Regions from separate parts of the Pseudoduganella sp. HUAS MS19 genome, predicted to be linked through region 1. Evidence: predicted binding sites of a transcription regulator. Region 1 holds the regulator's gene; each other region holds the start of a gene.
What was found. The regulator sigma-54, encoded in region 1, starts transcription at its own class of promoters, with help from an activator protein. The targets are predictions, from matches to a motif close to TGGCANGNAANCTGCTTT.
Positions count from the first base shown of each region.

Region 2: a site for sigma-54 is predicted at 3,234-3,251, ahead of pepA (flocculation-associated PEP-CTERM protein PepA). Genes of this name have one in related genera too.
Region 3: a site for sigma-54 is predicted at 2,325-2,342, ahead of ACWBU6_RS15325 (PEP-CTERM sorting domain-containing protein). Genes of this name have one in related genera too.

Region 1 is NZ_CM132133.1:953,482-958,756, forward strand. Features, by position in the region: gene ACWBU6_RS04435 (KdsC family phosphatase) at 1-373, shown strand, start outside; gene lptC (LPS export ABC transporter periplasmic protein LptC) at 385-984, shown strand; gene lptA (lipopolysaccharide transport periplasmic protein LptA) at 998-1,600, shown strand; gene lptB (LPS export ABC transporter ATP-binding protein) at 1,603-2,358, shown strand; gene ACWBU6_RS04455 (RNA polymerase factor sigma-54) at 2,368-3,864, shown strand; gene hpf (ribosome hibernation-promoting factor, HPF/YfiA family) at 3,932-4,291, shown strand; gene ACWBU6_RS04465 (enoyl-CoA hydratase/isomerase family protein) at 4,367-5,275, shown strand, end outside.
Region 2 is NZ_CM132133.1:5,342,045-5,347,319, reverse strand. Features, by position in the region: gene groES (co-chaperone GroES) at 23-313, opposite strand; gene ACWBU6_RS24550 (ThiF family adenylyltransferase) at 529-1,437, opposite strand; gene ACWBU6_RS24545 (N-acyl amino acid synthase FeeM domain-containing protein) at 1,430-2,194, opposite strand; gene pepA (flocculation-associated PEP-CTERM protein PepA) at 2,353-3,168, opposite strand; gene ACWBU6_RS24535 (sensor histidine kinase) at 3,377-4,768, opposite strand; gene ACWBU6_RS24530 (response regulator transcription factor) at 4,765-5,275, opposite strand, start outside.
Region 3 is NZ_CM132133.1:3,352,493-3,357,767, reverse strand. Features, by position in the region: gene ACWBU6_RS15335 (flavodoxin family protein) at 1-806, shown strand, start outside; gene ACWBU6_RS15330 (hypothetical protein) at 858-1,895, opposite strand; gene ACWBU6_RS15325 (PEP-CTERM sorting domain-containing protein) at 1,888-2,283, opposite strand; gene ACWBU6_RS15320 (hypothetical protein) at 2,435-2,716, opposite strand; gene ACWBU6_RS15315 (ABC transporter ATP-binding protein/permease) at 2,703-4,532, opposite strand; gene ACWBU6_RS15310 (VOC family protein) at 4,746-5,144, shown strand; gene ACWBU6_RS15305 (hypothetical protein) at 5,200-5,275, opposite strand, start outside.

The DNA.
Region 1 (5,275 bases):
GGAAGCCGGCATCAAGACCGCGATCATCAGCGCGCGGCGCACGCCGATCGTGCTGGCGCGTGCCCGCGACCTGGGCATCGAGTACGTGCACCAGGGCGGCCACGACAAGCTGACCCCGTTCAAGGCCTTGCTGGCCGAGCTCGGGCTGGCCGAAGAGCAGGTCGCCTTTATCGGCGACGACGTGGTGGACTTGCCGCTGCTGAGCCGCGTGGGCTTTGCCGTCAGCGTGCCGAACGGCCGCAAGGAGGCGCATGAGCGCTCCCATTACATCACCGAGGCCGCAGGCGGCCGCGGCGCCGTGCGCGAAGCCTGTGAATTCGTCCTGCACGCAACGGGCAGCTATGAGCGCGTCATGGCCCAGTTCCTGGCGTAAGGGAGCCGGCAATGCGTAACCAGAGGACCGCCCACCGCTTCCGCCTTTCCATCGGCATGATCGTCGTGCTGCTGGCGGCGCTCGGCAGCTTTTACCTGCTCGAACTGCTGAACCGGGCCGATGAACAGATGCAGGCCGACCTGCGCATGAACGAGCCGGACTACATCATCGACAACTTCTCCTTCGTGCGCATGACGCGGGAAGGCAAACCGAGCTATATTATTGCCGGCAACCGGCTGACCCACCGCCCGATCGACGATTCATCCGAGATCGACCAGCCGCGCGTGCGCAGCCTGTCCGCCGACAAGCCGCCGATGGAAATCGTGGCGGACACGGCGCGGGTGGACGACGTCAACAGCCGCGTCACCCTGAGCGGCCATGTCACGATCGACCGCGCCGCGGCGCCGGACTCGCAACTGCTGCACCTGGAATCGGACAAGCTGGTGATCTTCCCGGACGAAGACCGCATGGAAACCGACCGCCCGGTGAAGCTGCGGCTAGGCAATACGACCGCTTCGGCCAACAGCATGCGCGCCAATAACGCGACGCGCGAAATGCACCTTGCCGGCAATGGCACGCTGCAGATTCCGCCCAAGGCCGCGGACCAATAACTGAGGAATGACTATGAAACGACTACTCTTGTCGGCAGCCTTGCTGCTGGGAGTCGCGGCTCCGGCGCTGGCCGAGAAAGCCGACTCCTACAAGCCGACCAACATCAGCTACGGCTCGATGGACATTGACGATGTCAAGCAGATCACCGTGCTGCAGGGAGGCGTCAGGCTGACCCGCGGCACGCTGACCATGACGGCCGAGCGCGCCTTCGTCAAGCTGACGCCGGAAGGCTACCAGCAGGTAACCCTGTTCGGCGACGGCAAGAAAGCCACCTTCCGCCAGAAGCGCGACGGCGCCGGCGATCAGTGGGTGGAAGGCGACGCCGAGCGTATCGAATATGAGGAACAGGTTGAGCTGGTGAAAATGTTCAACAAAGCCACCATCCGCCGCCTGGAAGGCGGCAAGCAGAACGATGAAGTGCAGGGCGAGTTCATCTCCTACGACAGCCGCAAGGAATTCTTCAGCGTGCGCAATACCGCAAGCGGCGAGAGCAAGCCGGGCGGCGGCCGCGGCACCATGGTGATCCAGCCGGCCCGCACCGAACCGCCTGCGGCCCAGCCAACCACGCCTGCGGCCCAGCCAACCACGCCTGCCGCCACCACGGAGAAGAAGTAAGCATGCAAGCAAATACCTGCGCCAGCACGCTGGTCGTGCGCGGCCTCCAGAAAACCTATGGCAAACGCCAGGTGGTGCACGACGTTTCGCTGCAAGTCGACTGCGGCGAAGTGGTCGGCCTGCTGGGCCCTAACGGCGCCGGCAAGACCACTTCCTTCTACATGATCGTCGGCCTGGTGGCCTCCGATGCGGGCACCATCGATATCGGCGGCGCCGACGTATCGAGCCTGCCGATCCACAAGCGCGCCGCGCTGGGCCTGTCCTACCTGCCGCAGGAAGCTTCGGTGTTCCGCAAGCTGACCGTGGAGGAAAATATCCGCGCGGTGCTGGAACTGCAGAGGGTCGACGGCAAGCCGCTGGCCAAGGCCGAGATCAACCAGCGCCTGGAAGCGCTGCTGGCCGACTTGCAAATCGAGAAGCTGCGCGAGAATCCGGCCCTGTCGCTGTCCGGTGGCGAGCGCCGCCGCGTGGAAATTGCACGCGCCCTGGCCACCAATCCGCGTTTCGTGCTGCTGGACGAACCGTTCGCCGGCGTGGACCCGATCGCCGTGATCGAAATCCAACGTATTGTGCGTTTCCTGAAGGAGCGCAATATCGGTGTCCTGATCACCGACCATAATGTGCGTGAGACCCTCGGCATCTGCGACCGCGCCTACATCATCAACCAGGGCGCCGTGCTGGCTTCGGGCCGCCCGGACGACATCATTGCCAACGAATCCGTACGCCGTGTCTACCTCGGCGAACACTTCCGCATGTAAGCGAAGGCCATGAAACAAACACTGCAACTGCGAACCTCGCAACACCTGGCGCTGACGCCGCAGCTGCAACAATCCATCCGCCTGTTGCAGCTGTCCACGCTGGAACTGCACCAGGAGTTGGAACAGCTGCTTGGCGACAATCCCATGCTGGAGCGCCTTGACGATCCGCTCGACCACTCGGTGCGCCTGCTGGCCGATGGCGCCATCAGCCAGGGCAACGGCAATGGCTCGGAAGGCCCCGCCGCGCCCACACCTGATGGCGCGCCAGGCGAGGGCGGCGACGCCCCCGCCGCTGCCGATGGCGAAGGCTATGAAGGCGGCGACAGCGAAAGCGCCGGCAACGGCAGCGACGACACCGACTGGAGCGCCAGCTCCGGCAGCAAATCCGCCGACGACGAAGACAGCCGCCCGCAACTGGAAGCTTCCGGCTGCACGCTGCGCGAACACCTGCTGGAGCAGATGCGCGTCACCGTGCAGGAGCCGCGCGACCGCGCGCTGATGGAGCTGATCATCGATGCGCTGGACGATAACGGCTACCTGGAGGAGCCGCTGGAAGAAATCCACGAGCGCCTGCCGCCCGAGCTGGAGATCGAGCTGGACGACCTGCGTTGCAGCCTGGTGCTGCTGCAAAGTTTCGACCCGCCCGGCGTTGCCGCGCGCAATGCCGCCGAATGCCTGGCGCTGCAGATCAAGCGCATGCCGGGCGTGCCGCTGGTGACGCGCCGCATGGCGCTGACCATCGTCGAAAAGCACCTGACCTGGTTTGCCCAGCGCGAATTCACCAAGCTGAAGAAAGCCCTCGACTGCGACGACGAAGACTTGCGCGAAGCGCAGTGCGTGATCCGCCAGTGCAACCCGCATCCGGGCGCCGAATTTGCGTCAGGCGAGTCAGACTATGTGGTGCCGGACGTGATCGTGAAGAAGGGCCGCGGCGGCTGGCTGGTCACGCTGAATAACGACGTGGTGCCGCGCCTGCGCGTGAACGCGCTGTACGCCAACCTGCTCAAGCAAGGCAAGAGCGAGTCGCAGATGAATGGCCAGCTGCAGGAAGCCAAGTGGCTGATCAAGAATATGCGCCAGCGTTTCGACACGATCCTACGCGTGGCGGAGGCGATAGTAGAACGACAAAAGAACTTTTTCAGTCATGGCGCGGTGGCCATGAGACCCCTTGTGTTGCGTGAAATTGCTGATACACTGGGACTACACGAGAGCACTATTTCTCGCGTAACAACTCAAAAATACATGCTCACCCCACATGGCATGTTTGAGTTGAAATATTTCTTTGGTAGCCACGTCGCGACCGAAGCTGGGGGTGAAGCTTCCTCGACTGCGATACGGGCACTGATCGTGCAATTGACAGGAGCAGAAGACCCGAAAAATCCTTTATCCGACAGTAAGATTGCGGACATGCTGGGAGAACAAGGCATGGTGATTGCGCGACGGACTGTTGCCAAATATCGAGAAGCGTTGAAAATCCCTCCGGTAAGCCTCCGCAAATCTTTGTAGTGCATGGGTTCCTCTGTGCGTTTCGGCGCGCACGAACTCGAGAGCGACATCATCTTTAGGAGTGTGTATGAATCTCACCATCAGTGGACATCATGTCGAAGTGACCCCGGCCATTCGCGAATACGTGCAGAACAAGCTGGAACGAGTCAAGCGCCATTTCGATCAAGTAATCGATATTGCTGTCATCCTGACTGTAGATAACCTCACCGAGAAAGAGAAACGCCAGAAAGCCGAAATCAACCTGCGCATGTCTGGCAAAACCGTGTACGTCGAAAGCCTGTCGCAAGACCTCTACGCCGCCATCGACACCCTGATTGACAAACTGGATCGCCAGGTCATGAAATACAAAGACCGTGTGCAGAACCACAATCATGCGGCCATCAAGCATTTCCCGGATACGTACGAAGCACCACCCACCGCCATGTAAAGGACTGGCCGTGTAGCACACCAAAGGGCGCAATTGGCGCCCTTTTTTGCGGCCAGGGTGCGTTAAAATATTTGCATGAGCGAACACGTCCAAACCCACATCTCCAACGGCACCGGCTTCATCACGCTGGACCGGCCCAAAGCCCTCAATTCACTGTCCCTCGACATGGTGCGCGCGATGACGCAAGCGCTGCTGGCGTGGCGCGACGATGCGTCCGTGGCGGCGGTTGTCGTGCGCAGCAGCAGTGAACGCGCGCTGTGTGCCGGCGGCGATATCCGTTTTTTCCATGACGTCGGCCGCGCCAATACACAAGGCGGCAGCGCCCTGCTGGAAGACTTCTTCACCGAAGAATATGCGCTTAACCATTTGATCCATTTCTACCCCAAGCCTTATGTGGCGCTGATGGATGGCGTGGTGATGGGCGGCGGCATGGGGATCGCACAGGGTGGGCCTGACTGCGGCGTGCGCATCGTCACCGGCCGTACCAAGATGGCGATGCCGGAAGTGAATATCGGCCTGTTCCCTGACGTGGGCGGCAGCCATTTCCTGTCGCATGCGCCGGGGCGGCTCGGCATGTGGCTCGGGCTGACCGGCTTGACGGTCGGCGCGGCCGACGCGCTCTACCTGGACCTGGCAGACTACTTCGTGCCGGAAACGGAACTGGCCGGTCTGGCAGCGCTGTTCGAGTCCACTCCCGGCGAGTCGCTGCGCGATGCGATTGCCGTCTTTGCCGGCCCGCACAATGCGTTCGCCGGCGACAGCGAACTGGAGGCGCAGCGCGCCCTGATCGACAAGCATTTCTCCGCCGGTTCGGTGCCGGCCATCATGGATTCGCTGCGCGGCGACAGCACGCCTTTCGCGCAGAAGTCGCTCAAGGCGATGGAATTACGCTCGCCCTTGATGATGAGCGTGACCCACGAACTGCTGAAGCGCGGCGCCGCGCTGGGCGTGTCGGATTGCCTGCGCATGGAGCGCAACCTGGTG
Region 2 (5,275 bases), 2.0 Mb from region 1:
CTGTCTATCTAGGGGGCTGTGATTACTTCTGCACCACGGCCATGATGTCTTCTTCGCGCATTACCAGCAGTTCCTGGCCGTCCACCTTGACGGCTTGGCCGGCGTATTTGCCGAACAGAACGCGGTCGCCCACTTTCACTTCCAGAGCACGCACGGTGCCGTTGTCAGCAACTTTGCCGTTGCCAACTGCCAGCACTTCACCCTGGTCTGGCTTTTCAGCGGCTGCATCAGGGATGATCAGGCCGGACGCGGTCTTGGTTTCCTGGTCCAGGCGTTTGACGATGACGCGATCATGCAAAGGGCGAAGGTTCATACAAAACTCCTTTAACTCGGTTTATTGACAGTTGTTAGCACTCTCGGCTAACGAGTGCCAACAATTATAGGGACGACACTTTCCCTTTTCAAGGGAATTTCTTTGCGTCTGGTCAAGCGTTGATTTGACAGCAATCATGCCAAAGTGATAATTTGGCACAAATCGGAGCCAACGGTGGAATGTAGCGGGTAATGGCGGGCTGCCGCGCACCCCAGTCAGCCGGCGCGCGGCGGCGCCGTACCGACGAATTTGCGGCGCGCCAGCGCCATGGCCAGGCGCTGCAGCGGGTGGCGGTTGCCGCCCGGCCGCCAGGTCGTCACATATCTGTCTTCGTAGGCGTCGTACTGGAAGCCGTGGGGAGCGGCCAGCACTTTGCCCCGTCCCAGCAGGATTTTCAGCGCCTGGCTGGCCGCGATGCCCGCGCACAGCTGGCAACCCATGCTGGTGGACGGGCCGCGGCGCTGCGCCAGGTCGACGCCCTGCGGCCATACCAGGTAGCCGCGATGCAGGCTGGCCGGCGCCAGGCCGACCAGGAAACGCAGGGCTTTCTCCACTTCCGGCAAGTCGCCCCACTGGAAATAGTCCTCGAAGCTCATGTGTCCTGGCAGGAAATTCAGGCAGGAGGCGCCCATCCCCAGCGGCGCGGCCATGGTCGCGGGGATGCGCTGCGCGGCGCAGTGGCCGTAGACCAGGGTGCGCGCGGCAAAGGCGTAAAAGTCCAGGCCATCGACATACAGGTCGACCCCGTCGAGGAAGGCGCTGACATTGGCGCCGTTGACGCCCTGGCCGAACTGGCGTATCTCGATTTCTGGATTGATGTCCTGCGCCATGCGTGCCGCCACGGCCACCTTGGGCTGGCCCATGGTGGACATGAAGGCGGCCGCCTGCCGGTTCAGGTTGGGGATGTCGTAGCAGTCGAAGTCGGCGATATGGAAGGCGCCGACGCCGAGCCGGGCCAATGTCAGCAGGTGCACGGCGCCCACGCCGCCCATGCCGGCAATGGCGATGCGCTTGCCGCGCAAGCGTTGCTGTTCCTCCGGTGTGACCCAACCGAGGTTGCGCGCAAACGCCTCTTCGTACTGGAAGCGGGCAGCCATCGCAGGTTCTTTGTCGCGGCTAGTCATGTGGCAGGTTGAGCATTCTGTTGACGATTCCTATTTCCTCGCGCGGCGAGAAGAACTGCGGGTAGAACGAGCGTACGCCGGGCACCGCCCCCTTGCCGCCGTAACGCTGGATCTGTTCCGTCATATAGGCCAGCTCGACGCACATCAGGATGCCCTGCACATTGACGCGCGGGTTCAGCACCGGCTCGCCGATCTGCTTGAAGCCCAGCGCATTGTCGAAAAAGGCGCGATGGCGCGGCTGCACTTCAATGAACATATGCGTGCGCTGGTGGACGTCGCGCGCGGTGATCACGGCCAGGTGGAACAGGGCGGCCTGGTACTGCTTGCTGTTGCCCGCCATGTCGAAGGCGAACTTGATGATTTCGCAGATGCGGCCGCCTTTGGCGCGGCAGGCGTCCAGTTCGGGCTTGAACAGCTCGTCGGCCAGCAAGCCTTCCGGGCAATCCAGGCCGACGCTCAATGTGCCCACCGCTTCGCCGCGCTGGCTGGCCATCAGGGTGACGCGGTTGGCGACCGGCGTCAACGCATGGTTGCCGGTAAAACCGCGCCAGCTATACATGCGGTGGATCAGCATGCTGGCCTGGTTGCGCCCGGTGGGCGTGTCGACCAGTCTGATGCCGAAGTCCAGTTCTTGCGTGACTTGGTCGGCTAGTTGCGCGACCAGGGGATCGCCTTCGCTCAGCGTGGAGTGCGGGGCTGCGTCGTCTGCGCTGGTGTCGTGCGCAGTGTTGGACGTGGCGTCGGGGCTGTCATGCATGGCGAGTTCCTCCAGCAAGCGCCAGGCGTCAAGTCATCCCGCAAATAGCATGGTGAAAGCTAAAAAGGCCGACCAACGCGCGGCGCTGAAAAACGATCATGCCACGACGAGCTGATGCGGGCAATCGCATCAGCTCGTCGTGCCTTCCAGCGCTCGGCTTAGCGGCGCCGCAAGCGCTGCGTGCCCACCATCAGCAAGCCCAGGCCAAGCAGGACCAGGCTGCCAGGTTCCGGAACCTGGTTGAAGTCCAAGATGCCGGTCTCCGAGTTAATCGCCACGATGTTGGCGCCGAGGCAGCCCGCCACGTCGCATTCGATGCCTAGCGAGGTGTTATTGAAGGCGGAGAAGGCGGCGGTATAGAACGGGCGCGGCAGGGTGAAGTAGTCAAAGCCGTCCGGCACCAGCGGATCGGGATTGTCGAACAACTCCCAGCCGAAGTTCAGGTTCTGGTACGCCCCGCCCAGCGGGTCCAGGCCGCCGACACCGGCGGTCAGCATGCTCGAGCTGGCCAGCTTGTACTGGTCGCCGGCAGCCAGGACGGTCGGGTCCAGCGCTACGGTCGCCAGCGAATAGGTGTTGTCGTTGTCCGGGTCGGCCCACAGCTCGAACGAGAAAGCGCTCACGTTGCAGCTCACGCCTGGCGCCAGCACGCCGGAGCAGGTGAACTCCTGGGTAAAGGTTGCATACAGGCCGTAAGCCACGTTGACTTGCGATTGTCCGCCAGGTACTGGCGCGCTGTTCAGCGCAAAACCGGTGAAGACAGCATAGCCGCTGGCGCGGTAGAAGGTGGCCGGGTCGCCGGCTTCATGCCGGATACGGGTGGAAGAAAAGCCATTGATGGCATCGGCGTCAAAGGTGCTGCCGGCGCCGTTGATGACCGTGGGGTTCACGGTGAACACCGGCGACGCGGATGCTTGGGCCGCGCTTAGCAAACCCAGTGCGCCTGCCAGCAACCAGCGCAAATATTTTTTCATGCTCGTCTCTCCAATCAGGTTTTTCAGTGAGGAATTGGCGGGTACCAATCATCTGCATGGCCATCCATGCAAGGGCCATGCCAAAAAATCACAGTCCTAAATGAATCAAGCACTTAATATTCGCTTGTAAATTAATATCGAAGCAACTTTTATATTGCTGTAAAAATTCCCGACATAAAAGCCAATCAAATCAATGACTTGCAACTACTTATTGAGTAGTTATTAACGGCAGGGTCAGGCTGAATGTGACCTGGGTCGGCGTGCAATCGGACAGCTTCAGCTCGCCGCCGTGGGCCCGGGCGATTTCGCGTGCCAGTGCCAGGCCGAGCCCGACGCCGGCTATGCGCCGGTTGTAGGCATGTTCGGCGCGATAGAAGCGGTCGAACAAGCGTTCGCGCTGCTCGAAAGCGATGCCGGCTGAGGCGTTGGCCACCTCGACTAGCCAGCCCGTGCCGCTGCGGCGGCCGGCAATGGCGATCCAGCCTTGCGGCACACCGTACTTGACCGCATTGCTGACCAGGTTTTGCAGCACCTGGCGCAGCAGGTCGGCGTCGCCCTGCGCATCCATGCGCGGCGGCAGGTCGAGCCGCAAGGGGCGGTCCGGCGCCATCATGTCGAGGTCGTCGGCCAGCTCACGCAGGACCGGCACCAGGTCGAACGCCTGCATCGGGATCTGCAGCTGGCCGGCATCGGCGCGCGACAGCATCAACAGCTTGCGCACCACATTGTCGAGGCGGCGCACTTCATCCAGCATGTCGGCCAGCGCCTGTTCCAGTTCGGGGTAGGCGCCGGCCCGTTCGAAGGCGCGTTCCAGTTCGCCCTGCAGGATCGATACCGGTGTGCGCAGTTCATGGGCCGCATCGCCCGAGAAGCGCGCCGACTGCAGGAAGCTGCGCTCGAGCCGGTCCAGCATGTCGTTGAACACGGTAACCAGGCGCTCGAACTCCGTCACCTCTTCATCGGCTGCCACACGCTGGCGCAGATCGCTGGCACGGATGCGTTCCATCACGCCGGTCAGGTGTTCGATCGGGCGCATGGCACGGCCGGCCAGGTACCACGCCACGCCGCCCACCGCCAGGCAAAGCAGGATCACTGCGCCGCCAAAGCGCCAGATGGTGGCCTTGAGCTGGGCTTCAGACAGGGTGGTGTTGACGCCGAACTGCACCAGCACGCTGCCGCGCCGCGTCTGGCCGATGCGCCACTGCGTGCCGCCGCCGTAGTAGGTGCGCAGTTGGCTGTCGGCAGCTTCCGGCACCAGCAGCGAGCGGGGCCAGTCAGGGCTTCGGTACAGCAGGGCACCGCTGTCGTCCACCGCGCGCAGGATGGCGAAATGCTCCGTGCTGCCGGCCGGCGCGAAGCCGCTGAAGCTGGCGTTCAGGTGGGCATCGATGGAAGGCCATACGGCCGGCGTCCTGGTGCCGAAACCCGGCCCTGACAGGTGCGCCACCATCATGCGGTCCAGGATGCTGGCGCGCCGCGCAACGACCGCCACGGCGGAGGCGACGAACAGCACTGCGACCACGCCGATGGCGAGGCCGGTCGTGATCAGCGCAATGCGAATGCGGAAGGAGCGGATGAAGGGGCGGCGCGCAGGCTTCATGCGTCGCCATCCGGCTTGCGCAGGCGGTAGCCGACGCCGCGCACAGCCTCGATGGCAACGTGCTCGGGCAAGGCCAGCTTCTTGCGCAGGCGCTGGATGCAGACGTCGACCATATTGGTTTGCGGGTCGAAGTCGTAGCCCCACACATGCTCGAGGATCTGGGTGCGGGTATACACCCGGCCCGGCGCGCGCATCAGGTATTCCATCAGGTTGAATTCCCGGCTGGTCAGTTCGACTTCGCGGCCATCGAGTTGTGCCACGCGCGATAGGCGGTCCAGTTTGAGCGGGCCGGCCGTCAGCACGTTCTGCCGCTCGCCGCTTACGCGGCGCAGCAGGGCGTGGATGCGGGCGATCAGTTCTTCCACGTAGAACGGCTTGGCCAGGTAGTCGTCGGCGCCCAGGTTCAGGCCTTGCAGGCGGTCGTCCAGCTCATTGCGTGCGGTCAGCAGGATGACCGGCGTGTCGCGGCCGTCGCGGCGCAGGGCTTTCAGGATCGCCAGGCCGTCG
Region 3 (5,275 bases), 2.4 Mb from region 1:
GCCAGAAAGACCCTGCAACGCCGTCGAAAGTGCTGTTGATATGCGGTGCGGCACGGAATGACGGCAGCTGTCCCGGCGAAATGTCAAAGACCTGGCGCATGCTGAAACTGGCCGAGGCCACCTTGTCCGCCGATGGCATCGCCAGCGACATCCTTGACCTGAGCCGCCTCACCTCGGAATTCGAAGTGCGCATCCATCCTTGCAAAGGCTGCGTATCCACCGCCATGCCGCTCTGCCATTGGCCCTGCAGCTGCTACCCCAATCATAGCCTCGGGCAGGTGAACGACTGGATGAACGAGATCTATGAACAATGGGTCGCGGCGCACGGCATCATTATCCTGACACCAGTCTACTGGTACCAGGCACCGTCCGTCCTGAAGCTGATGATCGACCGCCTGGTGTGCGCAGACGGCGGCAATCCGGACCCGACCAGCACCCACGGCAAAAAGCCTGAAGAGGCCAAGGCACTGGAACTGGCAGGCTGGCCTTACCCGAAACATCTGGCCGGACGCGCCTATGGCCTGGTGGTACACGGCGACGTCGCCGGCGCCGAAAGCCTGCGCCGCAATCTATCCGATTGGCTCGATTGGATGCAATTGATCGATGCCGGCTCGCAGGCCCGGCTTGAGCGCTATCTTGGCTATTACGAACCGTATGCAAGCAGTCACGACGCCTTGGACAAGGACGCGGCATTCCAGGAGGAAGTCCGCAACGTTGCGCGCGCGGTTGGGCATACAGTGCGCCTGCTGCGTTCGGGCAGCATCGCCCGCCCCGACAGGGGCTTGCAGTCGCCGCGTCCCAAGTAAACGGAAAAGGCCGGCGTCTCCCCCCGGATTGCCGGCCCCATGGCACTGCCCTTACTGCGCAGCCGTAGTAAACGTCCAGGACTTATTGATGGCCTTTCCATCCACCATGGCAATCAGGGCCACAGAGTAGGCGGTGGCAGGCTTCAGGCGCTGCACCGGCACCAGGGTTGCTGTGAAGCCCTGCATATTGCCGTCATCCGTCAACGCCGGGCCGTTGGTCGTGATGACCGGGCCAAGTTTGCCACCCTTGTTTACCAGGATACGGGCGTCGACCGCCGCACCGCCGGCAGGCGTCAGGCTGAACTGGCTGATCGAGATCGGCGCCGTCACGGCCATACCCCGGGTTTCGAAACTGACGGTGACTGGCGTCCCCGCCTCGAGCAGGTCCGGCACTGGCGTCGGGGTTTCCGTGCGGTTGAAGAAGACAAAGGGCACATCCACCTGGTTCGCGTAAGGGTATGCACGAATACTGCCCGCGCCTGGCAGCTGCGCAGTTTGCGAGGTACTCGTGGCCACATCAACCACGCAAAGCGTCGACGCCCCCTCTGCCGGATTGAAGTTGTTGGCTGCGATGCCAATATCAATCGTGCTGGCAAACAGCAGGGCCGCGTGGTACACCGAATTGGCCCACTCCGCAACACAGGTCATGTACTTGTCGGTACCCACCGTGCTGTAGATCGCCTCGCCGGAGACTGCGGCCGCGTAGCCTGCCGCGGCGATCCGGTCCGCTGCCCGGACACCCGTGAAACCGGGCTTGCCGATTGTTTCACCGTGCAGCTCGCTGATGCCATTCTGGTTGATGTAACTCCAGTGTGCGCCTGCCGACTTATCCAGCAGCAGGCTCTGGGCCAACAGCCCGGAACCGATCTTGCTGCGCAAGGCGTTGATCGCATTGAAGATACTGAGATTGCCGCTGCCCGCCGCATAGGTCGGGGCAGGAACCGTGGTGACGATATTGCCCTCCAACGGAGGCGGCACGCTAGGCGGCGGACTGGTGGCCACCACGGGCGCGCCGCCCGAGCCGCCGCCACCGCATGCCGCCAGCAGCATAGTCAGGACAAGCGCTGGTAAGCTGCGCGAGCTAAACATGGGACCCCTCCCGGCGGCGCAGGAAAAGCAATGCGCAACCCAGGCCGAGCAAAGCCAGGGTCCCTGGCTCGGGGATGGCTGCTGCCGCTTGCGGCAACTCCGGCGCCGTAATGATTGCAGATCCACCAGCGGGGGCTGTGGTCGAAGGCAGGGATACCTCGACAACAGGATGAATGTCCTGTGGGGCCGGGACCGAAATCGGCGAAGCCGCAGGCGTGTTGTCGAAATTCGTCAAAGGCAGACTGCTAAAGGCCGGTGGCACGGTCATGCTGTAGTTCATGAAGCTGAATTCGATACTGTTAACGGTGCCTGGGCCAGCAATCGCTTGCGCACCTGCCAGAACGGAGCAGGCCAGCAGGCAAGACTTGAACAGCATTTTAGCTTTCATATCGCGCTCCATAATTTGGTTGTGGAAACTACAAGCTGGATGAAGCATCAACCGTGCCTACACTCTAAGTACCTGATTATGCTGAGCTACCACAACTTCAAGCATGAAAGGTGTTAAATTTCACGACAACTAAATTTGCAGTTGGGAAATTTTAGCCAAGCTTACGTGCAAACGGACGCAACAAGGCGCCCCACTTTGATAACATCCGTGTTTCCCTTACGAATGCAAGAAAGAGAAGCAGGTGTCTATTTGGGTTATCGCCTACCGGAATGCCGACCGGACTGAGCATCAGATAACGGCAAATGCGGCCGAGGTACTGACCGAGCAAGGCGCCGCCATGCTTGTCAGCGACTACCTTCAGCGGCAGCAATTGACCAGGGGCGGCGGCCCGCTGGCGGCGGAACAGTACAACTTCCAGATTATCCGCATTCATCGAGTTCGGAGCGACGCTGAAGGCCCCTGAGCTCCGCGCCTTGCAGCTCGCCGGCTGGCGGTCCCGGCACCTCATGGAATTCCCACGCGCCATCGCCCTTCAATTGCAGCACATGTGTATGGTGGCGCCGCACGGCCGCGCGGTGCGCGATACTGATCAGGGTGGCGCCGCTTGCGCGCAAGCGCTGGTACAGGAAGGCTTCATTAACACTGTCGAGCGCGCTGGTCGCTTCGTCCAGGATCACGATGTTTGGCTCATGCACAAGCACACGGCCAAATGCCAGCCGCTGTTGCTCGCCCACCGACAGCAGCTTCTGCCAATCATGCACCGCGTCAAGACCACCGACACGCCGGGCAAGATGCGGCAAGTGTACTTCGTCCAGTATCTCCAGCAAGCGCGCGTCGTCCAGGCTCGACTGCACGCTTGGATAGATGAGCTGGCTGCGCAGCGTGCCATGTTGCAGGTAAGGCTGCTGCGGCAGAAAGAAGAAATCTTCCAGGGGCGGATGGTGAATCAGTCCACTGCCGTTATCCCACAAGCCTGCGATTGCGCGCAATAGTGAGCTTTTGCCGCAACCGCTATCGCCGACGATCATCAGTGCATCGCCCGGTTCCAGCGCAAACGACAGGTCCTTGACGAGTACGCGCTCGGATTGAGGCGGGCACACGGTCAGGGAGTCCACTGCGATCCGCTTGCCGGCCCGCATCCTGATCCGCGGCCGCTGCCTGTCGGCCAGCGGCGCTTCCTCGGGGGATGGAAGTACCAGCCTCGATAATGTCTGCAGGCGTTCGGTGCCCGCGACGAAGCGGCTCAGGCTTTCAAAGTTGTCGACGATAACGCCCACGGCGCCAAGCACTGCAGTGAATGCACCGGCCGCCTGTACGGCCCGCCCTACTTCCAGCTCGCCGGACAGCACAGCGTCGGCGAGGATCACCGCCGGCAGCACCAGGGTGAGTTGGCTGAAAGTACGCTGGAACAGGTTCAGGGTCCGCTGCTTTGCAATCAGCCTGCTGTAATTGTGGAACACCTTATCGAACTTGCTGTCGATATAAGCACGCTCCTGCGCCTCGCCCCGGTAAAAAGCGATCGATTCGGCATTCTCGCGCAAACGCATCAGGCCGAACCGGAAGTCCGCCTCGCGCCGCAGTTGCCAGAAATTCAGCCGGATCAAGGGATTGCCGAAAACATAGAGCGCGACAACGGTACCGGCCAGCGCGTATACGGCCAGCACGCCAACCAGGAAATGCGAGATCGACCACAGCACGGCACTGAAGGCCACCAGCTGCATGACCGAACCCAGGAAGACCAGCAGGAAATGAATGGAACGCCCAGTGAAGGTGTTGACGTCCTCGCTGATGCGCTGGTCCGGGTTGTCGATCTCACCGTCCGAAGTCAGTGCGTAGTATTTGCGTCCCTGCAGATAGCCATCCAGGAAGCGCCCCGTCAGCCAGCGCCGCCACTGGTTGGCGAACATGTCGCGCATGTAGTAATAGAATGCATAGATGGGCACCGCGAACGACAGGATGAGCAGGCAGGCGCGCACGGACTTCCAGAAGCGCTCGCCGTCCCGTCCCGCCAGCGCCGACGTCATTTCACCCGACTGGCTGTTCAACAGCACGGCCAGCTGGGTTTCGGCGAGCATCAACACGATCAACAGCAACAACAAGCCCCAGGCTGTCCTCCTTTCATTGCCCAGCCAGTAGGGTTTGGCGACGCTGATGAACTGCTTCAGCGCCGCGAGCGACAACGGCGGCGCCCGGCGCCGTTTTTCCGGCACTACTCGATCTTCGGGTGCGGCTGAGGTATCGGCTGTCATCTTCATAGCCAGAGCATACGACTCAGCAAAAAGCCGCTCCGTGCGGAAACGGACATAGCGCCGGGGGCTTATGGCCTGGCCGCGCGCCTTGCCCGCCCCCCCTCAGCCATCAGGGCGGAAAATATGCTTCCACGTCGTGTCGATTTCCAGCCCAGCCATCCGTCGTTGCGATGAAACACCGATTGTCCGTTCCACCTCGACCTGGGAAACGCCATGAAAAAACAGATCATCCTCAATTTGCCAGTGAAGGACCTGAACAAGTCCAGGGATTTCTTCACCGCACTCGGCTTCAATTTCGATGCCCGCTTCAGCGGCGAGCACTCAGCATTCATGAACATCGTCGGCGACACCATCCAGGGCATGCTGACGACCGAACCCTTCTTCAAATCCCTGATCGACAAGCCCGTTGCACAGGCAAAGGAGGCTAACGAAGTCGTCATCTGCCTGTGCTGCGAAAGCCGGGACGAAGTCGACACCCTCATCGCCAAAGCCATCGCCGCCGGCGGCCGCACGCCGCATCCACCGGAGGACCATGGCTTCATGTATGACCAGGGTTTCGAGGATATTGATGGCCACCTGTGGAACCTGGTCTGGGTCACGCCAGAAACCTGATCTGCGGCCCGGGCCTGGTGGCGGCCTGCTACCAAGCAAGCATGGGGCAGCTCAATCAGAATGCTGGCTTGGGCGCTTCGCCGCGGGCAGCAATCTTCACCTTGCTGAGCGATTCGTCCAGCATGTGCACG